DNA from 4 places in the Pseudarthrobacter sp. NPDC058119 genome. Region 2 is predicted to be linked to each of the others. Evidence: riboswitches for the same ligand, from Rfam matches in the RefSeq annotation. Region 2 holds a riboswitch; each other region holds the start of a gene.
The links. Region 2 has a riboswitch for thiamine pyrophosphate ahead of ACFVTD_RS09490 (ECF transporter S component). Riboswitches for the same ligand answer to the same signal wherever they lie in the genome.
Positions count from the first base shown of each region.

Region 1 (5,535 bases), on a different contig from region 2:
GCCGCGCGCCGTCAGTGAAGCCCCGGTGAGCAACCGGGTCACCAGCGTCAAGGGCTCCACCCGCCTGGAGGCCAAGAAGCAGCGCCGCCGCGAATCCCGGGACACGGGCCGGCGCCGTACCGTCATCACCGAGGCCGAGTTCCTGGCGCGCCGCGAGTCCGTGGACCGCCAGATGATCGTGCGCCAGCGCGATGACAGAATCCAGATCGGCGTCCTCGAAGACGGCGTCCTGGCCGAGCACTTCGTGTCCAAGACCCAGCAGGATTCCCTGATCGGCAACGTGTACCTGGGCAAGGTCCAGAACGTCCTGCCGTCGATGGAAGCGGCGTTCGTGGACATCGGACGCGGCCGCAACGCCGTCCTGTACGCCGGCGAGGTCAACTGGGAAGCCGTCAACCTCGAAGGCAAGCAGCGCCGCATCGAAAACGCGCTCAAATCCGGCGACACCGTGCTGGTCCAGGTCACCAAGGACCCCGTGGGCCACAAGGGCGCCCGGCTCACCAGCCAGATCTCCCTGCCCGGCCGCTATCTGGTGTACGTCCCAGGCGGTTCCATGACGGGCATCTCCCGCAAGCTGCCCGACGTCGAACGCAACCGGCTCAAGCGCATCCTCAAGGACCGCCTGCCCGAACACGCCGGCGTCATTGTCCGCACCGCCGCCGAGGGCGCTTCCGAGGAAGAGCTCACGCACGACATCAATCGGCTGCGCGCCCAGTGGGAAGGCATCGAAAGCCAGTCCACGTCCACCAAGATCCTGGCCCCCGAGCTCCTTTACGGCGAACCTGATCTCACCATCAAGGTGGTCCGCGACGTCTTCAACGAGGACTTCTCCAAGCTCATCGTTTCCGGCGAGGAGGCCTGGGACACCATCGAGGCCTACGTCACCTACGTGGCGCCGGACCTGGTGGGCCGGCTGGAGAAGTGGACCAAGGACCAGGACATCTTCTCCGCCTGGCGCATCGACGAGCAGATCCACAAAGCCCTCGAGCGGAAGGTCTTCCTGCCCTCCGGCGGCTCCCTGGTGATCGACCGCACCGAGGCCATGACCGTGGTGGACGTCAATACGGGCAAGTTCACCGGCAGCGGCGGCAACCTCGAGGAAACCGTCACCAAGAACAACCTCGAAGCGGCCGAGGAAGTGGTGCGCCAGCTCCGGCTGCGCGACATCGGCGGCATCATCGTGATCGACTTCATCGACATGGTGCTCGAATCGAACCGCGACCTGGTCCTCCGCCGCCTGGTCGAGTGCCTGGGCCGGGACCGGACCAAGCACCAGGTTGCCGAGGTGACCTCACTCGGCCTGGTCCAGATGACCCGTAAACGCATGGGCACGGGCCTGCTGGAAGTCTTTGGTGAGCAGTGCGAAGCCTGCGCCGGCCGGGGCGTCGTGACCCACGACGATCCCGTGGAGCACCGCCGCGCCAACATCGTGGCGGCCGAGCACCACGTCCAGCGCACCGACAACCGTCCCGAAGCCCGCGCGGAGACCCGTCCGGAAGCGCAGCGGAACGACAACGGCCAGCCCGGTGTCCGGTCCGAACGCAAGCGGCGGCGGGGACGCGGCGGCCAGCAGCCCGAGGCCGCCCCGGCACCTGCCGTCCATGTCCACACCGTCCAGCCGGACCCCTCCGACGCCGAGCGGCACGCCAAGGCTGAGGCAACCAGGCTTGCCCTGGCGAACATCGCCGCGGCCGCGCATGCAGCCCACCTGCATGACGACGAGGTGGCGGCAGCCCGGCAGGTGCCGTCCGTGGAGCCCGCGCCGGTTCCCGTTGAGGAGAAGCACGACGCCGACGCCCCGGCACGTCCCGCAGCGGTCCTGACGTTCGGCGGCGAGGAAGTCCCGCTTCCGTTCGTGGAGCACGCCGGGGAACAGCATCCGAAGCCTGCCCTGACGCTGGACCGCCTTGCGGAAGCATTCGCCCACCTGGGCCAGCCGGCTTCTCCCGTGGAGAACGCGCCTGCCAGGCAGGCAGAGGCCGTGCAGCCGGCAGCGGAGGTGGCGCCGGAAGGGCATGCCGACGGCGGGGCAGCGGAAGCCCCCGCCGGTGCCGCTCCCGGGGCATCCCCTGAAAAGGACTATTCGGACCACACGCTGGAGCAGTCGCGGCAGCGCCGGCCCCGGCGCCACCGGGCCGCCAGCCGTGCCCAGGGTGCCGCCAACGAGACTGCCGTCCAGCACCATGAAAACGTCCAGGCTGATGCCGCTGGGCACTCGCACGCAGCCAAGGCGCCCGAACCGGCGAAGGACCAGCCGGAACCCCGCAAGGCGGCCGAGGAACCCATCATCCTCGGTGTCGGCGTGCCGGCGTCGGAGCTGTAAATTCCGGCAAGCCACGGCGTCGACAGGTGAAGTCCCCGTCTCGTGGACCATTCCCCCCGAAAGTACAGGGGGAACAGTCCACGCGGCGGGGACTTCCTGCATCTGGCCGCTGTCACCTTTACCACAGCCCCGTGGCAGCGGCTAGGGTAGGAACCGACACGGGGTGCCGCGCACAGGCCGGCTGAGATCCAGACCCGTTGAACCTGTCCGGCTAGTACCGGCGAAGGGATGTCTCTTGTCTTCGACCCTTTTCATGCCCCTGCCAGCTCGCTCCGGCTTCAGCACCGGGCTGTCCACCGGCCGGGACGTCCCGCGGGTACTGTCCATCGCCGGCTCCGACCCGTCCGGGGGGGCGGGTATCCAGGCCGACCTGAAGAGCATTGCCGCGCACGGCGGTTACGGCATGGCTGCCATTACTGCCCTGACGGCACAGAACACCTGCGGTGTCCAGGCAGTCCACGTTCCTCCCGCGGCCTTCCTGGCCCAGCAGCTGGACGCGGTCAGCGATGATATCTCGATCGATGCGGTCAAGATCGGCATGCTGGGGGACGAAGCCGTGATCCGCACTGTCCGGCACTGGCTGGAGAAGGTCCGTCCCGCCGTCGTTGTCCTTGACCCGGTGATGGTGGCCACCAGCGGCGACCGGCTGCTGAGGGAGTCCGCCGAGGCCGCGCTCCGGGACCTGATGCCCCTGGCCCACCTCATTACTCCCAACCTGCCGGAGCTTGCCATGCTGGTGGGCGCGGAACTTGCGGACAGTTGGCCGGCAGCGCTGCAGCAGGGCCGGCGCCTGGCGGATGCCACCGGCGCCACCGTCCTGGTCAAGGGCGGCCACCTGGCGGGTGCGGAGTGCCCGGATGCGCTGGTCAATACCGCAGGCCTCCTGTCGCAGGACGTGGTGGAGGTGCAGGGAAACCGCGTCGACACCCGCAACAGCCACGGCACCGGCTGTTCCCTGTCCTCCGCAATGGCCACCGTCCAGGCACGCCTGGGCGACTGGGAGGCATCGCTCCTGACCGTCAAGCCATGGCTTGCCGGCGCCCTTGAAAACTCGGACCAACTCGAGGTTGGCCAGGGAAACGGACCGGTGCACCACTTCCACCATGTGCGGCAGGACCTGCATGACGGCGGCTTCGCTGCCCGGCTGTGGGAGGAAGCCCAACAGGACCTCGCGGACATCTACGCCCTGGACTTCATTCACGGCCTGGCTGCCGGGGACCTTCCCGAGAAGGACTTTGCCTACTATCTGGCCCAGGATGCCCTGTACCTGAACGGCTACTCCCGGGTGTTGGCACGCGCCAGTGCCCTGGCCCCCTCCGAAGCGGAACAGCTGTTCTGGGCAGGGTCCTCGCAGCAGTGCCTGGAGGTGGAGTCGGAACTGCACCGCTCCTGGCTCAGCACCCGGCCCACCCAGGGCGGCCGCGGCCCCGTCACCAAGGCTTACGTGGACCACCTCACCGCAGCGTCGGCGTCGGGCAGCTATGCCGTCCTGGCCGCCGCCGTCCTTCCCTGCTTCTGGCTCTACGCCGAGGTGGGCGAAAAACTGCACGGCCAGTTCGTTGCCTCGGGGGAGCCGGAAGGGCACGCCTACGCTGCCTGGCTGCGGACGTATGCCGACGAAGGCTTTGCCGAAGCAACGCGCCGGGCCATCGCCATCGTGGACGCGGCAGGACGGAAGGCCTCCGACGCCGAGCGGGAGGCCATGCTGACCGCGTTCAAGCAGTCCTGCCGCCTCGAGGTGGAATTCTTCGACGCGCCGAGGCTGCATTCCTGACTCCTGCGGGGAGCGCCGCCGCTATTATGGAGTTCATGGTTGCGGTGCTGCCCGCCGGAGTGTGGTTACTACCACACCCGGGCCGCCGGAACCAGCCTCATTTGCGGCCGTAGATGGATTTAGCGTATTCTAGATCTTCGGTGCTTACGCCAACACTTGGGTTATGACCCCACGGCGTTGAGGCACAGCGGGAACCTTGGCTTTTTCGAGTCGGTTCCGCACGCAAATTTTGTAATAAACGTCGAGAGAAGTGAGTTCCCAAGTGGTGTACGCGATTGTCCGCGCAGGCGGCCGCCAAGAGAAGGTTTCCGTTGGAGACTTCGTTACCCTGAACCGCGTCGCCGGTGGAGCCGGCAGCACCATCGAGCTGCCCGCACTGCTCCTGGTTGATGGTGACAAGGTCACCTCCGCCGCCGCTGACCTGGCCAAGGTAACTGTTACGGCTGAAATCCTCCAGGACCTGCGTGGTCCTAAGATTGTCATCCAGAAGTTCAAGAACAAGACCGGCTACAAGAAGCGCCAGGGTCACCGCCAGGAACTGACCAAGGTCAAGATCACCGGCATCAAGTAACCACCGGTTACTGTTCAGGTATTTCAACAGATTCCCCAGAATTTAGAGGCAGGCATTTCAGATGGCACATAAAAAGGGCGCGAGCTCCACTCGCAACGGTCGCGATTCCAACGCTCAGTACCTCGGCGTCAAGCGCTTCGGCGGCCAGGTTGTTTCCGCAGGCGAGATCATCGTCCGCCAGCGTGGCACCCACTTCCACCCCGGCGCCGGCGTTGGCCGTGGCGGTGACGACACCCTGTTCGCACTGACCCCGGGCGCCGTTAAATTCGGCACCCGCCGCGGTCGTCGCGTGGTCAACATCGTTGCTGCTGCAGCTGCAGAGTAACAACCAGTTCTGAAGCGGTGGAGCGGGCCTGAGGGTCCGCTCCACTGTTCTTTTAACAGCATTACAATCGATGTGGCGTCCCCGGGCGTCCCATAAACAGCACCTGAGGAGATCCACGTGGCCAGCTTTGTAGACCGGGTAGTACTGCATGTATCCGGCGGAACCGGCGGCCATGGTTGCGTCTCCGTCCATCGCGAGAAGTTCAAGCCCCTCGGCGGTCCCGACGGCGGGAACGGCGGCAACGGTGGCGACGTGATCCTTCGCGTGGACCACCAGACCACCACCCTCCTCGACTACCACCACGCACCGCACCGGCACGCGAGCAACGGCGGCCCCGGCATGGGCGACTGGCGCGGCGGCAAGAACGGCGAGACCCTGGTCCTGCCCGTACCGGACGGCACAGTGGTCAAGACCAAGGACGGCGAAGTCCTGGCCGACCTCGTGGGGGAAGGCGCCGAGTTCGTGGCGGCCGCCGGTGGCCTGGGCGGACTCGGCAACGCTGCCCTGTCCTCGCAGAAGCGCCGCGCCCCCGGCTTCGCGCT
Region 1 is NZ_JBHVTN010000008.1:63,857-69,391, forward strand. Features, by position in the region: gene ACFVTD_RS16720 (Rne/Rng family ribonuclease) at 1-2,323, shown strand, start outside; TPP riboswitch at 2,473-2,569, shown strand; gene thiD (bifunctional hydroxymethylpyrimidine kinase/phosphomethylpyrimidine kinase) at 2,577-4,097, shown strand; gene rplU (50S ribosomal protein L21) at 4,360-4,668, shown strand; gene rpmA (50S ribosomal protein L27) at 4,730-4,993, shown strand; gene obgE (GTPase ObgE) at 5,111-5,535, shown strand, end outside.
Region 1: it holds a riboswitch for thiamine pyrophosphate, as region 2 does, so the genes downstream of both, thiD (bifunctional hydroxymethylpyrimidine kinase/phosphomethylpyrimidine kinase) here and ACFVTD_RS09490 (ECF transporter S component) in region 2, are expected to answer to the same signal.

Region 2 (5,535 bases):
CGACACCCAGCTGGAGATCGCCGGCCAGGAAGGCGTCTTCGCCACGAAGAACGGCGTCCGGAACATGCGCCGCTGGTACACCGAAATCCCCGCCCTGCGCGCCGCGTACCCCGAACTGCAGATCCTGTCCTGCCATGACGAGTACCTGCTGCCGACAATGTTCGATGTCGATGGCCTGCTCGTCGGCTACGGCAACATCGCCCCCGAATTGCTCGTCGGACTCATCGAGGCCGGCAAGGCGCAGGACTACAAGCGTGCCCACGCCATTCATGAGCGGTTGCTGCCGGTGACCAAGAATGTCTACCACCGCGGCTCCCACATGGAGGGCACCGTCGCCTTGAAGTGGGGCTTGGTGAACCGCGGCATCCTGGACCACGCCACGGTCCGCACCCCGCTCCTGCCCCTGCCCGAGGGCGCCGAGACCGAAATCGCGGAAGCCTTCGCCGCCGCCAACATCGGCAAAGTCACCGCCGCTGTCTGATCCACGGATCCCAAGGATGGCGGGAGCAACTCCCGCCATCCTCCCCTAGGCTTTAGCCATCTCCACTCTTGGTCAATGAGGACCCCAGCATCACCGCTGGAGAAGGAGGACTCGCAATGCGCGAGCCGAACACCACCACCACCACCATGGCGGGCGGCCCCAACGCCGCCAGGATCAATGCAGAGCTCGTAGCCCGCCTCGAGAGGCTCCCGCTCACCCGGCGCCTGACCCTGATCCGCGTGGTCATCGGGTCAGCCACGTTCTTCGACGCGTACACCGTCCTGGCCATCGCCTTCGCGATGCCCCAGCTGTCCACCGAATGGCACCTGAACGCCGGGGAAATCGGAATGATCCTCTCCGCCGGCTACGTCGGGCAAATCTTCGGATCACTCTTCTTCGGCCAACTCGCCGAACGCATCGGACGCCTTCCAGTCCTGCTCATCACCATCCTGCTTTTCGTCTCCATGGACGTCGCCTGCCTTTTCGCATGGGGTGCCACGTCAATGATCATCTTCCGGTTCCTCCAAGGCATCGGCACCGGCGGCGAAGTGCCGGTCGCCAGCGCCTACATCAACGAATTCGTCGGCGCCAAAAAGCGCGGCCGCTTCTTCCTCCTCTACGAGGTCATCTTCCCCGTCGGCCTCATGTTCGCCGGCATCGCCGGGTACTTCCTCGTCCCGGTCGTTGGCTGGAAGGCCATGTTCATCGTCGGCATCATCCCCGCCCTCCTCACCATCCCCATGCGCTGGCTCATGCCCGAATCCCCGCGCTGGCTTGCCTCCAGGGGCCACATCCACAAGGCCGAGACAGTCGTCGCCATGCTGGAAAAGGAAGCGCGAAAAGCCGGACACACCCTCTCCGATCCTGTCGTCCGCCCCGTGGATCCGAAGGCAACGGCCCGCACCAGCTGGCGAGAACTGTTTTCCGGGATCTACAAGAAGCGCACCTTCATGATCTGGATGCTCTGGATCTGCGTCTACATGGTCAACAACGGCCTTATCACCTGGCTCCCCACGCTTTACAAGCAGACCTTCAACCTTCCGCTGCAAACCAGCCTCGCCTACGGCTGGGTCACGTCGGCAGTAGGCGTCGTCGCGTCGATCGTCTGCGCACTGCTCATCGACCGCGTCGGCCGCAAACGCTGGTACTCGTGGGCATTCCTCGCCGCCACGGTGCCGCTCGTCGTCCTCACCGCCCTCGGCGCCGTCTCCGCCACCCAAGTGGTGGTGTTCGCCAGCATCGCCTACGCCATCCTCCAAACCATCTCCTTCTCCCTGTACCTCTACTCCGCCGAGCTCTACCCCACCCGGCTGCGCGCCATCGGAACCGGTTTCGGCAGCGCCTGGCTCCGCGCCGGCTCAGCGATCGGGCCCATCCTTGTGGGCTACATCGTCGACAACTACGGCATCAGCTTCGTCTTCACCGTCTTCGCAGCAGTCGCCCTCATCGGCGGCCTGATCACTATCTTCTTCGCCATCGAAACCAAAGGCCGGGTCCTCGAAGAGCTCTCGCCCTAAACGACAAACCGCCTCCACGGCAGCGGCTGGAACCTCCTTGGGTCCGTGCCGCTGCCATTGGCAGTTAAGGTTGCCTTCCGGCCGGCGCGCGGCGCATTCCAGACCGGACCCGGTCATATCCGGCGGATTGGCGCACGGGGCCCCGCAATCCAGCCCTGCCAGGTGTAAACTTGACCTCGCCCAACCGGGCACACCAACAAGCGTTACCCACACCAAAAGCAACACTAAAAACGACAGGGGAGCGCCGCCGTCGGGCAACCTGGCACCAGCCGGGCACCGCAGGTGGGCGCTGAGAGTGCGGACAGCCGCAGACCCTCGAACCTGATCCGGTTAGTACCGGCGCAAGGGAGTCGAGTTCTCAAAGTGTCGCGGTTCCACGGCCACAGGCCGCCGGCCGGGTCCACTTTCCCCTCCTGTTTCCCAGGAGGATCACATGAGCACTGCAGCAATCAAGAAGACCACCAGCAAGTCCTGGCGCGTCGTGGACATCGTCGTCGCCGCCCTGGTGGCCATCGCCGGCGGCGTCATCTTCTGGGCCTGGGACCAGGGCGCCGCCGCCCTGTCCGCTCCCATGAACGCCGCCTACCCACCCCTCACCGGGCTGCTCGCCGGCGGATGGATGATTCCAGGCGTGCTCGGGATGCTCATCATCCGCAAGCCCGGGGCTGCCCTGTTCTGCGAAACCGTGGCCGCCACCGGAGAGCTGCTCATGGGCTCCCAGTACGGCGCTTCGGTCCTCTTCTCCGGTTTCATCCAGGGCCTGGGCGCGGAAATCATCTTCGCAATCTTCGTGTACCGGAAATTCAACCTGCCCGTGTCCCTGCTGGCAGGCGCTGCGGCCGGATTCTTCTGCGGCCTGAACGATTCGTTTGCACCGTGGGGCTGGAACATCGCCTACTCCGGCGCGGACAAGCTGGCCTACATTGTCCTCACCACCATTTCCGGAGCCATCCTGGCCGGCGCGCTGGCCTGGCTCGCCACCCGCGGCCTGGCCCGCACCGGCGTCCTGAGCTCCTTCGCGTCCCGCAAGGCCGCCACGGAGCCCGTCTTCTCCTGATGGCACCCTCCCAGGACTCCGGCGCGGTCCGCCCCGCCGCCGTCACCGCCCGCGGCTGGGGCTGGCGGCACGCCGGCCGGGCCAAACCCGCCGTCCACGGCCTCGACCTGGACATCGCCCCCGGGGAGCGGGTGCTGCTGCTCGGCCCCTCCGGCGCCGGGAAGTCCACGCTGCTGCACGCGCTGGCCGGCGTCCTGGGAGACATCAACGACGACGGCGAGGCAGGCGACGCCGACGAGTCCGGTTCGCTCCTGGTGGACGGCGCCGCGCCCCGCTCCCAGCGCGGCCGCGCCGGCCTGATGCAGCAGGACCCCGAGACGCAGGTGGTCCTCTCCCGGGTGGGGGACGACGCCGCCTTCGGCGCCGAAAACCTCGCGGTGCCCCGCGACGCGATCTGGCCCCGCGTGCAGGCAGCGCTGGCCGACGTCGGACTCTCCCACCTCCCGCTTGACCACCCGACGTCGGCCCTGTCCGGCGGCCAAAAGCAGCGCCTGGCGCTCGCTGGCATCTTGGCGATGCGCCCCGGCCTGATCCTGCTGGACGAACCCACCGCCAACCTGGACCCGGACGGCGTGCTCGAAGTCCGGGACGCCGTGGCCCGCTCCCTGGACAAAACCGGCGCCACCCTGGTGGTCGTGGAGCACCGCGTGTCCGTGTGGAAGGACCTGGTGGACCGGATCGTGGTCCTGCAGCCCGGCTCCGCCAGCGAGCCCGCCGTGCTCCTGGACGGCCCGCCGGACCACGTGCTCAACGAGGCGCGGACCATGCTGGCCGCTGCCGGCGTGTGGGTCCCCGGGTACGTCCCGGCCACCCGTTCGCGCGCCGCCGTCCCGGCCCACGGAACGGGCACCCTCCTGCTGGCCGCTGAGCAGCTGGCCGTGTCCCGGGAGCGTCCGCGCCGCCAGGGTTTTCGGAAGACACCGCCGGTGCCGGTCCAGGAGGGCGTGGCCGCCCAGGTCCGCGCCGGGCAGGCCCTGGCCATCACCGGTCCCAACGGCGCCGGCAAGTCGACGTTCGCCCTGACCCTGGCCGGCCTGCTGGAGCCCGTGGCAGGGACGGTGTCCGCCACGCTGGACCTCAGCCGGGGCGCCGGCATCGACCCCTACAAATGGAAGGCCGAGCAACTGATTTCACGGGTGGGCACGGTCTTCCAGGAACCGGAACACCAGTTCGTCACCGGGAAGGTGCTGGACGAACTGCAGTTCGGCCCGAAGCACCTGGGGCACGGCGAAGACAGGGTGGACGAACTGCTGGAGCGCCTGCGGCTCACCCAGCTGGTGGACGCCAACCCCTATACGCTCTCCGGCGGGGAAAAGCGCCGCCTCTCGGTGGCCACCGTCCTTGCCGCCAGCCCCCAGGTGCTGATCCTGGACGAGCCCACTTTTGGGCAGGATGCCAATACCTGGGCCGAACTCGCATCCTTCCTGTCCGAGCTCCTGGATGCCGGCACGGCGGTGGTTTCCGTGACCCACGACGCCGAGTTCACCGGCGCCCTGGGCGGAACGGAACTGCGGATGGCCGCCACGGAAGCGGTGGCACCATGAGGCAGGAACTCACCTTGGGCGGCAACCGCGCCCTCCTGGCCCGCGCCAATCCACTCAGCAAGTTCGCGGCGGTCCTGCTCATCACGGCGGTCCTGGCGCTGTCCATCGACTGGGTGTCCGCCTCAGTGGCCCTGGTCTTCGAACTGATGCTGTTTCCCCTGGCCGGGCTCACCGTGTCCCTGCTGTGGCAGCGCGGATGGCCGTTGATCCTCGCCGCAGCCATCGGCGGCTGGAGTACCGCCATCCTGGCGCCGGACAGCGGAAGGATCCTGCTCGACGTCGGCATCTGGAGCATGAGCGAGGGTTCCCTCCAGCTGGGCATCGGCTTCCTCCTGCGCGGCTTTGCGATCGCCCTCCCGGCAGTGCTCCTGATGAGCTGCACCGACCCCACTGATCTCGCCGATGCACTGGCGCAGAAGGCCCGGCTGCCCCACCGGTTCGTCCTGGGTACCCTCGCCGCGATGCGCCTGGTGGGGCTCATGGCAGAGGAGTGGCAGACCATCGGGATGGCGCGCCGTGCCCGGGGGGTAGGCGCCCGCGGCAGCCTCGGCCAGCGGGTGAAGGCGACGCTGGGCCAGAGCTTCGGACTGCTGGTGCAGGCCATCCGGCGTGCGTCGAGGCTCGCCGTGACCATGGAGGCGCGGGGATTCGGCGGCGGCCGGCGGACGTGGGCCAGGGAATCCACCTTCAGCCCCTTGGACTCCTGGGTGGTCGCCGGCGGTGTGTTGGTGGCAGGACTTGCGCTGGCAGCGGCTGTCTCTGCAGGCACGTGGAACATGGTGTGGCTCGGCAGCTAGGTCCCGTAAAAGCTACGCTTACTTCCCTATCGCACCGAATGGGTATCGCGTGTGATGCATCCCCTGCTGGCCCTCCAGGTCGGGCTGCATAACTCATTTATGATATATTCGCGGTATGACCCAGGAAACCGCTGAACAC
Region 2 is NZ_JBHVTN010000003.1:338,358-343,892, reverse strand. Features, by position in the region: gene ACFVTD_RS09500 (dihydrodipicolinate synthase family protein) at 1-481, shown strand, start outside; gene ACFVTD_RS09495 (MFS transporter) at 598-1,998, shown strand; TPP riboswitch at 2,224-2,364, shown strand; gene ACFVTD_RS09490 (ECF transporter S component) at 2,432-3,055, shown strand; gene ACFVTD_RS09485 (ABC transporter ATP-binding protein) at 3,055-4,599, shown strand; gene ACFVTD_RS09480 (energy-coupling factor transporter transmembrane component T family protein) at 4,596-5,396, shown strand; gene ACFVTD_RS09475 (UDP-N-acetylglucosamine 1-carboxyvinyltransferase) at 5,512-5,535, shown strand, end outside.

Region 3 (5,535 bases), on a different contig from region 2:
CACCAGGCGGCGCAGCGGCGCCGTGGTGTGGGCGTAGGCGGCGCCGATGGCGGACTGGATGCCGTCTTCGGGGACGGTTCCGTCGAAGGCGGTGTAGGAGGCGCCGCGGAACAGCATGCCGGCCGAATGCATGATGGCCAGCTGGCGGGGGTCTGTGGGATCGAGCGACCGCAGGTATTCGCCGTAGCTGACGTGCCCGTCCCAGGGCTTGCCCAGCACCTCGGTCTGCAGCCGGAAGTGCCGCAGCGACCGCTCGTCAGGGGCAGGCATGGTCCGCAGGATGCCCACTTTGCCCTCCAGCATGAGCTGCGCGGCGGCCATTCCGGTCATCAACGAGATCTGCGCGTTCCAGTCCTCGACGGGAAGCTGCGGAACGGCGTCAATCCGGTAGCCGCCGTCCGGCAGCTGGACGATTTCCTGCTCGGGCATGTTCAGGCTGGCGCCCTCGCGCGCCCGTTCCAGTGCTACCCGCTTCAGGCCCACCTCGCGGAGCAGCCGCAGGACGGGAGGCGCGGTCCCGGCGTCGAGGTCTGCCTGGGCGCCCTTGTAGCTGAGCTTGTCGCGGCTGCGGACCCGTGCCCGCCGGACGCCCACGGTCAGTACCGACGCGTCGCCGTCGAGCGTGAAGTCCCAGACGAAAGCCGAACACTCCTGGCCGGGCAGCAGGCTGCCGGCCCCCTCGCTGATCACCTCCGGATGCAGCGGGATCCGACCGTCCGGAGCGTAGAACGTCTGCCCGCGGCGCCGGGTTTCGGCATCCAGCGGACCGCCAGGCGCAACGAAGGCGGGGACGTCGGCGATGGCGTACATGACCCGGTAGCCGTCCCCGTCCAGTTCGATAAACACGGCCTGGTCCAGGTCGGTGGAGGACGCCGGATCGATGGTGACGAATTCGACGGTGGTCAGGTCGTAGGACGGCAGCGTCAACGCCGCGACGGCGGCCCGGGCGTCTTCCACGGCGTCGGCCGGGTACGGGCCCGGCAGCTCAAGTTCGGTCCGCAGCAGGCCCAACGCCTCTTCCAAGGCGTTCCTGTGGTCATGGACGTTGGGGGCCAACCGATGATGTGACACAAAATTCAGCCTAGCCCCAAGTTCCGGGATTAAGCAGGCTCAGCCGTCCAGCGCGCCAAGGAGCGAGGCAGCAGCCGCCGCGGGGTCGGGGGCCTCGGTGATGGCGCGCACCACGACGATCCGGCGTGCACTGGCCTCCACCACCTCGCGGACGTTTCCGAGGTCGATGCCGCCGATGGCGAACCACGGCACGGGATCCCCGGCCTGCGCCGAGGCGCCGGCGGCGTACTTGACCAATTCGGGCCCGACGGCGGCCCTGCCGGGTTTGGTGGGGGTGGCCCACACGGGCCCCACGCAGAAGTAGTCCAGCCCGGACGGGCCGCCGGTTGCCTCGAGGGCCGCGTCGACCTGGCCGGTGGTGTGGCTGGAGAGGCCGATGGCGGCGTTGCCGTTGACCAGGGTCCGCGCCGCGGCCAGCGGAAGGTCCTTTTGGCCGATGTGGAACACCGGTGCCCCGGACAGGACGGCGATGTCGGCGCGGTCATTGACGGCCCAGAGTTTCCCGTGCCGCACCGCGGTCTCCTTCAATGCCGCCAGAAGGTCCAGTTCCTCGGCGGCCTCGATGGTCTTGTCGCGCAGCTGGATGATGTCCACGCCGCCGGCAAACGCGGCGTCCACGAACTCCGCGAAGTCGCCCCGGGCGGTCCGTGCATCGGTGCACAGGTACAGGCGGGCCGCCTTGAGGGCGTCGTTGTGGCCGGCGTTGGCGACTTCGGCATGGGGCACGTCAGCAGCCGGGGCGTGGGAACCTGCCGGGAAGGAGGGGGTGGTCGCATTCATGCCTGCAAGCCTAGTTCCTCTAAACTGGGCACGTACTGCGGGAGCCCGCGGCAGCTGTCACAAAGCGCCGGGCTGAGAGGGCGTCAGAGCCGACCGCTTGACCTGATCCGGTTAATGCCGGCGTAGGGAAGGAACCACATGAGCACTCCTGTTGACCATCGTGCCGGGCCGTCCGGCGCCCCCGGTTCCATGGTCCGCGCGGACGTCGCCGTCATCGGCGGCGGAGTGGTGGGCCATGGCATCGCCTGGGAGGCGCAGCGCTCCGGCCGTTCCGTTGCCCTGATCGATGACGCGCCCGGAAGCGGTGCCAGCTGGGCCGCCGCAGGAATGCTGGCCCCCGTCAGCGAACTGCACTACCAGGAGGAGGACCTCCTGGAACTGATGCTTGACGCTTCCTCCCGCTGGCCCGGTTTCGCCGCAGGCATCGCCGAAGCCACCGGTGCGGATTCCGGATACCTCACGACGTCGACACTCGCCGTGGGTGCCGACGCCGCGGACCGCCGCGCACTGATGGACCTCCGCGGGGTACAGCAGGCCAACGGACTGTCCGTGGAACCCCTGACCGTACGGGAAGCCCGCAAACGCGAGCCGCTCCTCAGCCCCGCGATAGCCTGCGCCCTGGACACGCCCGCTGACCACCAGGTTGATCCCCGCCGCCTGGTGGCTGCCCTGCGGCAGGCCCTCGCCGGCGCCGTCCGCGGGATGCCCGGCCTGGCGGCGGCAGGGGCGGGGGACGGGTATGCCGTGCCGGACCGGGCAGCCGGCCTGCTCTGGGAGGGTGGAACCGTCGTCGGCGCCAGCCTCGCCGGCGGCGGCACCGTCCTGGCAACGGAAACTATCGTGGCCAACGGGCTGCAGGCAGGGGACCTTGGCGGCCTGCCCGACGGGCTGGAGTTGCCCCTGCGCCCTGTGCACGGCGACATCCTGCGGCTCGCCGTTCCCCGCCACCTCCAGCCCCTGGTGACGTCCACCGTGCGCGGGCTGGTTCACGGCGTCCCCGTCTACATCGTTCCCCGGCAGGACGGGACCGTGGTCATCGGCGCCACCCAGCGCGAGGACGCCCTGTCCGATGCCGTCAGCGCCGGAGGCGTCTACCAGCTGTTGCGCGATGCCCAGGCGCTGGTGCCCGCCGTTGCCGAACTGGAGCTGCTGGAGTGCACCGCCAGGGCCCGGCCCGGAACCCCCGACAACGCGCCGCTGCTGGGCCGTGTGCCTGCGCCCCCCGGATCCGCGGGAACCAAGGCCGGTGACGTCCCGGGACTCATCATCGCCACCGGGTTCTTCCGGCACGGGGTGCTGCTCACCCCCGCGGCCGCAGCCATCTGCGCCGGCTTGCTGGACGGGCGTGCCGATCCGCGCTGGGCGCCTTTCAGCCCGGAGCGGTTCTCGCGTCCGGCCGCTGCCCGCACAAACCACCACACCAAGGAGACAGCGTGAACATCACCCTGAACGGAAACACCCACACGGTGGCGGACGGCGCCTCCATCACCACCCTCGTCAGCCAGGTCACCGGACGCCCGCTGGCGCCTAACGGCCAGGCGACGGACGGCGGGAAGCTGGGGGTCGCCGTCGCCCATAATGCGCAGGTGGTGCCGCGCAGCCAATGGTTCGCCACGGCGCTCGCCGAGGGCGACGACATCGAACTTGTCACGGCAGTACAGGGAGGCTGACACCATGACCGAAACCAGCACCATCAACCCGGCCGGGAATCCCGGCGCCGCTGACGCCCTGGTGATTGACGGCGTCGCCCTTGGATCCCGCCTGATCATGGGTACCGGCGGGGCACCGAGCCTGGACGGACTGGGCGCTGCGCTCCTGGCCTCCGGCACCGCCTTGACCACCGTGGCCATGCGCCGCTACTCGACGGCGGAAACCGGCTCGCTGTTCCAGCTGCTGGTGGACCACGGGATCCGCGTGCTGCCCAACACCGCAGGCTGCTTCACGGCCAGGGACGCCGTCCTCACGGCGGAGCTTGCCCGGGAGGCATTGGAGACCGACTGGGTGAAGCTGGAAGTCATTGCCGACGAGCAGACACTGCTGCCCGATGCCGTGGAATTGGTGGAGGCCACGGAACAGCTGGTCAACCGGGGGTTCAAGGTCTTCGCCTACACCAACGACGACCCCGTGCTGGCGCTGCGGCTGGAGAACCTTGGCGCCACCGCGGTCATGCCGCTCGGCGCCCCGATCGGGACGGGCCTGGGAATCCTGAACCCGCACAACATCGAGCTCATCGTGTCCCGCGCCTCGGTGCCGGTGGTGCTGGACGCCGGCATTGGCACGGCCTCGGACGCGGCGCTGGCCATGGAGCTGGGCTGCGACGCCGTCCTGCTGGCCACGGCCGTGACGCGGGCGCAGAACCCCGCACTCATGGGCGAGGCGTTCAAGCACGCAGTTCTCGCCGGCAGGATGGCCCGGGCAGCCGGGCGCATCCCGCGCCGGGAACACGCCCTCGCCTCGTCCGCGATGGAGGGCCGGGCGGAGTTCCTCTGACACCGTACATACGCGTGTGGCCACCACCCGGCAGGGTGGTGGCCACACGCGTATGTACTAACCTGCAGGCGGTCAGCGCCGCAGGATGGCGGTCAGGCGTTCCGTATCGCGGCGGGCACGGGAGCGGCCCAGGAAAACGACGACGGCGATCGCCGCGGCGACGCCCAGGACCATCGGCAGGACCCAGGGAAGCCAGGTGGTTCCCGGCAGGTAGCCCAAGCCTGCGGTCATCAGGATGATCCACGCCAATGCCGCAACACCCGCGGCCACACCGGCCGGCAAGGCCGCGCCGTACTTGGAGTGCCGCTTGTCATTGGCCCAGACAACGAAGCCTGCAGCGACGGTTGCCAGCACCACGATGGTCAGCGAAAGCATGGATCTCCTTGAAAAACGGCGGGCCTGCAGCAGGCCAGGACTAGAACTGGCCGAAACCTACGCGCCGGACCTCTTCGGCCCCGATTTCCACGTAGGCAAGCGCGTTGCCCGGAACAATGATCAGGCGTCCCTTGTCATCCTTCAGGCGCAGTTCGCTGCCCTCGTTAATGGCTTCGCCAACAACCTTGGCCACGGTCTCCGCATCCTGGGTCGATTCCAGCACGATTTCGCGGCCAACGTTCTGAACGCCGATCTTAATCTCCAAGGGGGCCTCCCAGCCTGTGAAAGTACTCGTGTTTCTCTACGAGGTGTTGTCTTATTTGTAGTCTAGGACTCTTTGGGGAAGCGAGAGATTCCGCGCCAAGCTAAACGGTAGATGAGGTCACTGGCCACATCGAGGTCCAGGTTCCCATCCGTTTCCAGCCAGTACCGGGCGCTGACCTGCGCCATCCCGGCCAGCCCGCGGCCCAGCAGTTCGGCTTCCAGGTGGGGGAGCTTGGTGTCCTCGGCAATCACCCGGGCGATGGCGTCGGCGAAGGTCCGGTTAAAGGTTTCCAGCCTCGAGCTGACGTCGGGATCGTTGATCAGGTCGGATTCGAACACCAGGCGGTGGGCCTGGTCGTCATTGGCGATGAAATGGAAGTAGGCGCGCATGACGGCCTGGACGCGTTCATCGTTGTCCGTGGTGGAGTTCAGGGCGCCCAGCATTAATTCAGTGAGCGACGCCAGGTGGCTTTCCAGCAGCGCGAGGTAGAGGTCGCGCTTGGACGGGAAGTGCTGGTACAGCACCGGTTTGCTCACGTGCGCGGTCTCTGCGAT
Region 3 is NZ_JBHVTN010000001.1:364,256-369,790, reverse strand. Features, by position in the region: gene ACFVTD_RS01655 (RNB domain-containing ribonuclease) at 1-1,071, opposite strand, end outside; gene thiE (thiamine phosphate synthase) at 1,111-1,851, opposite strand; TPP riboswitch at 1,879-1,997, shown strand; gene ACFVTD_RS01645 (FAD-dependent oxidoreductase) at 1,990-3,288, shown strand; gene thiS (sulfur carrier protein ThiS) at 3,285-3,521, shown strand; gene ACFVTD_RS01635 (thiazole synthase) at 3,526-4,341, shown strand; gene ACFVTD_RS01630 (hypothetical protein) at 4,414-4,716, opposite strand; gene ACFVTD_RS01625 (DUF3107 domain-containing protein) at 4,757-4,981, opposite strand; gene ACFVTD_RS01620 (TetR/AcrR family transcriptional regulator) at 5,044-5,535, opposite strand, start outside.
Region 3: it holds a riboswitch for thiamine pyrophosphate, as region 2 does, so the genes downstream of both, ACFVTD_RS01645 (FAD-dependent oxidoreductase) here and ACFVTD_RS09490 (ECF transporter S component) in region 2, are expected to answer to the same signal.

Region 4 (5,535 bases), on a different contig from region 2:
CATCAGCGGGGTCGGCAGGAGCCAGCCCGCCCGGGCGTCCTAGCCTTCAGCGGGGACCCGCAGCTCCGGCAGGTACACCTTGCCGCCGGCTGCCAGGAACTCCTCGCTCTTCCCGCGCATGCCGGAAGCCATGTCCGCCAGCGCCGCTTGGGCCTCCGCGGACCCGTATTCGTCCCGGATGTCCTGGCTGATCCGCATGGAGCAGAACTTCGGACCACACATCGAACAGAAGTGGGCTGTCTTGGCCGGTTCGGCCGGCAGCGTCTCATCGTGGAACGACTCCGCGGTCACGGGGTCCAGGGACAGCGCGAACTGGTCCCCCCAGCGGAATTCGAACCTTGCCTTGGACAGCGCATCATCGCGCTCATGCGCCCCGGGATGGCCCTTGGCCAGGTCCGCGGCGTGCGCTGCGATCTTGTACGTGATCACGCCTGTCTTCACGTCGTCCTTGTTGGGCAGGCCCAGGTGCTCCTTCGGCGTGACGTAGCAGAGCATGGCAGTGCCGTACCGGGCAATCTCGGTGGCGCCGATCGCCGAGGTGATGTGGTCATACCCGGGCGCCACATCCGTCACCAGGGGCCCCAGGGTATAGAAGGGCGCCCCCTTGCACAGTTCCTGCTGCCGCTCCACGTTCTCGCGCACCAGGTGGAAGGGAACGTGGCCGGGCCCTTCCACCATCACCTGCACGTCGTACTCCCAGGCCCGTTGCGTCAGCTCGGCGAGGGTGTCCAGTTCGGCGAACTGGGCGGCGTCGTTGGCGTCCGCGGTGGAACCGGGGCGGAGGCCGTCACCCAGCGAGAAGGCGACGTCGTATTTGGCGAAGATTCCGCACAGTTCATCGAAGTGCGTGTACAGGAAGTTCTCCTGGTGGTGGGCCAGGCACCAGCCGGCCATGATGGAGCCGCCGCGCGAGACGATGCCGGTGACGCGGTTCGCGGTGAGCGGGACGTACCGCAGCAGCACGCCCGCGTGGATGGTCATGTAGTCCACGCCCTGCTCGCACTGTTCAATCACCGTGTCACGGAAGATCTCCCAGGTCAGGGCGTTGGCCTCGCCGTTGACCTTCTCCAGCGCCTGGTAGATGGGGACGGTTCCAATGGGCACGGGGGAGTTGCGGAGGATCCATTCCCTGGTGGTGTGGATGTCATCGCCGGTGGACAGGTCCATAACGGTGTCGGCGCCCCACTGGGTTGCCCACTGCAGCTTGTCCACTTCCTCGGCGATCGAACTCGTCACGGCCGAGTTGCCGATATTCGCGTTGATCTTCACCAGGAAGGCCTTGCCGATGATCATGGGCTCGGATTCCGGGTGGTTGATGTTGTTGGGAATGATGGCGCGGCCGGCGGCCATTTCGCTGCGGACCAATTCCACGTCGCAGTTCTCGCGCAGGGCCACGAACCGCATCTCCTGCGTGATGATGCCCTGCCGGGCATAGTGCATCTGCGTCACTGTCCGGCCGTCGACGGCGCGGCGGGGCACCGGCTGCGCACCCTTCCACTCCGCGGAGGCAGCGCCGCGGCGGACGGCCGAGCGGCCGTCGTCGAGCAGGTTTCTCGCCCTGCCGCCATACGCCTCGGTGTCAGCCCGCGCCGTGATCCACTCGGAGCGGAAGGGCTGCAGGCCTCGGACGGGGTCGCTTCCGGGGCCCGCGGTCCGGTAGGACCGGAAGGGTGGGTTCGGCTGGCCATTGGGTGACGGCTCAAGGGCAATTTCGGTCACCGGGACCCGGATTCCGGACGCCTCATCCGCAAGGTAGGCGAGTGAGTGCGACTTCAGCGACTGGGTCACCGGCGGCACCGAAGTGCCATCCGGCACACCGGCGGACGGCTGAAGGGCAGGGTTCAACTGGGTGTTTTGCGTACTCAAGGGAATACTCACTTCCTTCGCCGGCATTACCCGGACAGGTTCAACGGTCGCAGGCTGCGCCAGCCCGATCTCAGCCCCTGCAAGGGCACCCGTGTGGTCAGGAACGAAGCTACCACAGGCACCCGGAGCGGCCTTGTCATAAACGTGGTGCTACCCTGACCGGCATCGAAAGGAGCACCACCATGGCAGGCATCATCCACTTCCGCGGGCCCGTCCTGACCGCACCGGACAGGATGCGGCATGGACTCTGGTCCGTGGACGGCAAGCTGACGTTCACCCGGCCGGCGGCTGCTCCGGACCGGGTTCTGGACGGCTGGGTGCTGCCGGGCTTCGTCGACGCCCACTGCCACATAGGGCTCGGGGCCGCCGGCCCGGTCGAGCCCGCGGCGGCCAGGGACCAGGCGCAGGCGGACCTCAACGCCGGAACCCTGCTGGTCCGGGACGCGGGTTCGCCGGCAGATACCCGTTGGATGCAGGGCGGCAGGGACTTCCCGGTGCTGATCCGGGCCGGGCGCCATATCGCCCGGACGCGCCGCTACCTGCGGGGCTTCGCCGAGGAGGTGGAGCCCGAGGGCCTCGTGGAGGCCGTCCGAAAGCAGGCGCGCGACGGCGACGGCTGGGTCAAGCTCGTGGGCGACTGGATTGACCGCAGCGCCGGCGACCTGTCGCCGTCGTTTCCTGCCGCCGTCATACGCGATGCCGTCCAGGCGGCGCACGACGAAGGGGCCCGGGTAACGGCGCACTGCTTCGCCGAAGACACCCTGGACCAGGTGCTGGACGCCGGCATTGACTGCGTCGAGCACGCCACCGGGCTCCTGCCCCGCCACCTGCCCCGGTTCGCGGAGCAGGGCGTCCCGATCGTGCCCACGCTCATCAACATCGCCACCTTCCCCGACATTGCCGCGCAGGCGGAACCCAAGTTCCCGCGTTATGCCGCCCACATGCGCGCGCTCTGGGAACGCCGGCTGGAGCGGGTAGCGGAAGCCCATGCGGCCGGTGTCCGCATCTTTGCCGGTACCGATGCCGGCAGCGTGATCAGGCACGGCAGGATCACGGACGAAATCCTCGCCCTGCACGGCGCCGGCCTGCCCATGGAGGCGGCCCTCGACGCCGCCTGCTGGGCAGCCCGGACGTGGCTGGGAGCGGACGGCGTGGAGGATGGGGCCCGCGCCGACGTCGTTGTCTGCCGGGACGACCCGCGCGCGGCACCTCAGACCATTACGGCCCTGGAACACGTGGTGCTGGGAGGGCGGATCATTCGCTGACAGTTGGCTCCCGGGACTTGGAATATATTGAAGCTTCAAGTAATTTTAATGTGTGACAGGCCGCCACCGGGACGGCCGCCAATGCAAGGAGCCGTCAATGACCGCATCAGCCAACAGCCAGGATCTTCTTCCTGCCGACCTCGCCATGGGCACCGTGATGCTCAAGGTGGGCGACATGAAGGTCATGACCGACTACTACCAGCGCGCACTGGGTCTTGAGGTGGTCGCCGAACAGGACGGCGGCCTCTACCTTGGCCGCCTGGGCAGGCCGCTGGTCCACCTCGCACCGGCCCCCGGACTGCACCTTCCCGGCAGGGGAGAGGCGGGTCTCTTCCACACCGCCCTGCTCTTCGAGGACCAGGCTTCCCTTGCCGCCACCGTCGCCACGGCTGCCCAGTACGAGCCGCGGGCCTTCACCGGCAGCGCCGACCACCTGGTCAGTGAGGCCTTCTACTTCACCGACCCCGAGGGCAACGGCATCGAGCTGTACTGGGACCGCCCCCGCAGCAACTGGTCCTGGAACGGGACCGACGTGGTCATGGACAGCCTGGCGCTCCCGCCGCAGCGCTACCTCGAGCAGCACCTCACCGAAGAGTCCCTGGAGGGACAGCGGCAAACAGCCGCCGGCGTGGGCCATGTCCACCTGCAGGTTGGCGACGTGCAGACCGCCCGGGACTTCTACGTGGGCACCCTCGGGTTCGAGAAGACCGCCGGCTGGCACGGGCAGGCCTTGTTCGTTTCCGCGGGCCGGTACCACCACCACATGGCCATGAACGTCTGGAACAGCCGCGGCGCGGGTCCGCGCAAGGACACCCTGGGACTTGGCGAGGTGCTCATCGAGGTTCCGTCAGGGGACGACGTCGGCACCCTGACTGACCGTCTCAAGGTCGCCGGGGTGCCCGCCCATCACACGGGTTCGGAGCTTCGGTTCGAAGATCCGTGGCGCAACCGGATCCGCGTCGCCGTCCGCTGACCACTGCGGCCTCCGGCGCCACTTCGCGGGAGGCCGGTCCGGCGTGCAAGGGCGGCCCTGCAGCTACTAGGCTGATTCCGTACGGCCGGGCGGCAGGAAGTGTCCGGCGCGCAGTTCCGCCAACGGAAGAAGGACACCAGCCATGGGCTTCACCGAGATCTTTGTCGCCACCCATGACGCCGCGCTGAAACGCGCCGGCCTCCTTGATGAAGGCCGCAGCGCCTCCGCCGCGGATTCTGCAGCGGTGCGGATCGAAGGAATCACCGACTTTGAACTGGAACAGCTCGGCGATCTTGCCGGGACGGCTGTCCATGCCGGCGGAGCCGACTACGAGCTGACCATGGTGGACGTCGCGAGCGACTCCCTCCTCGCCGTTCCGCCGGCCATGGTCCGGGCCCTGGCCGACCTTCTCACCTACGAAACCGAGGGCGAGGGCAACGTCCTTGACGATGTTGCGGGGCAGTGGGCCGGCCAGGAGGACATGCCGTTCGGTGCCTCCCAGGCGCGGACCTACGTGCAGCAGCTTGCCGAGCTTGCGGCCGGAATCAACGATTCGGAGCGGACTGGACTCTACGTCTGGTCCGCCTGACCCTGTCCGGCGCGCCCGGGAAACCTTCCCGCGGCGCCGCCGGCGGCCACGCCAAGTCGAAATAACGGCGTTCATCTGGCACAATAAACAGGTACTCGATCTGCGTGGCCCCTCTCTCCGCGTCCGGATCCTGTCCTTCGAGCCCGCAAGTACGGCCCGCCCCACGGGTGCAGAAAGCCGGGTTCACCCCTTTTTCTGAAACAGGAGTGACCACAAAAGTGGCCGTAAAGATTCGCCTTAAGCGCTTCGGCAAGATGCGCGCCCCGTACTACCGCATCGTCGTCGCGGACTCACGCACCAAGCGTGATGGCCGCGCCATCGAGGAGATCGGCAAGTACCACCCCACCGAAGAGCCCTCGTTCATCGAGGTCAACTCCGAGCGTGCCCAGTACTGGCTCTCCGTCGGCGCCCAGCCGTCCGAGCAGGTTGCCGCGATCCTGAAGATCACCGGTGACTGGCAGAAGTTCAAGGGCCTCCCGGGCCAGGAAGGCACCCTCAAGACCAAGGTCGCGAAGGAAGCTTTCGTTGCTCCCGAGAAGGGCTCGGTCATCATCCCGGAAGCCATCACCAAGAAGGCTTCCAAGTCTGACGCTGCCGAGGCCCCGGCCGACGCCGAAGCTGAGACCACCGAGGCTGAGTAGATTGCTGGCAGAAGCGCTGGAGCACCTGGTCCGCGGGATCGTTGATTCCCCGGACGACGTCAAGGTCAGTTCGAAGAGCAACCGCCGCGGGGACACCCTCGAGGTGCGCGTTCACCAGGACGACCTCGGACGGGTGATCGGCCGCCAGGGCCGCACGGCACGCGCACTGCGCACCGTGGTGGCAGCACTGGCCGGCGGCGA
Region 4 is NZ_JBHVTN010000001.1:15,564-21,098, reverse strand. Features, by position in the region: gene ACFVTD_RS00125 (alpha/beta hydrolase) at 1-43, shown strand, start outside; gene thiC (phosphomethylpyrimidine synthase ThiC) at 40-1,866, opposite strand; TPP riboswitch at 1,862-1,969, opposite strand; gene ACFVTD_RS00115 (amidohydrolase family protein) at 2,049-3,131, shown strand; gene ACFVTD_RS00110 (VOC family protein) at 3,229-4,104, shown strand; gene ACFVTD_RS00105 (hypothetical protein) at 4,247-4,693, shown strand; gene rpsP (30S ribosomal protein S16) at 4,912-5,334, shown strand; gene ACFVTD_RS00095 (RNA-binding protein) at 5,336-5,535, shown strand, end outside.
Region 4: it holds a riboswitch for thiamine pyrophosphate, as region 2 does, so the genes downstream of both, thiC (phosphomethylpyrimidine synthase ThiC) here and ACFVTD_RS09490 (ECF transporter S component) in region 2, are expected to answer to the same signal.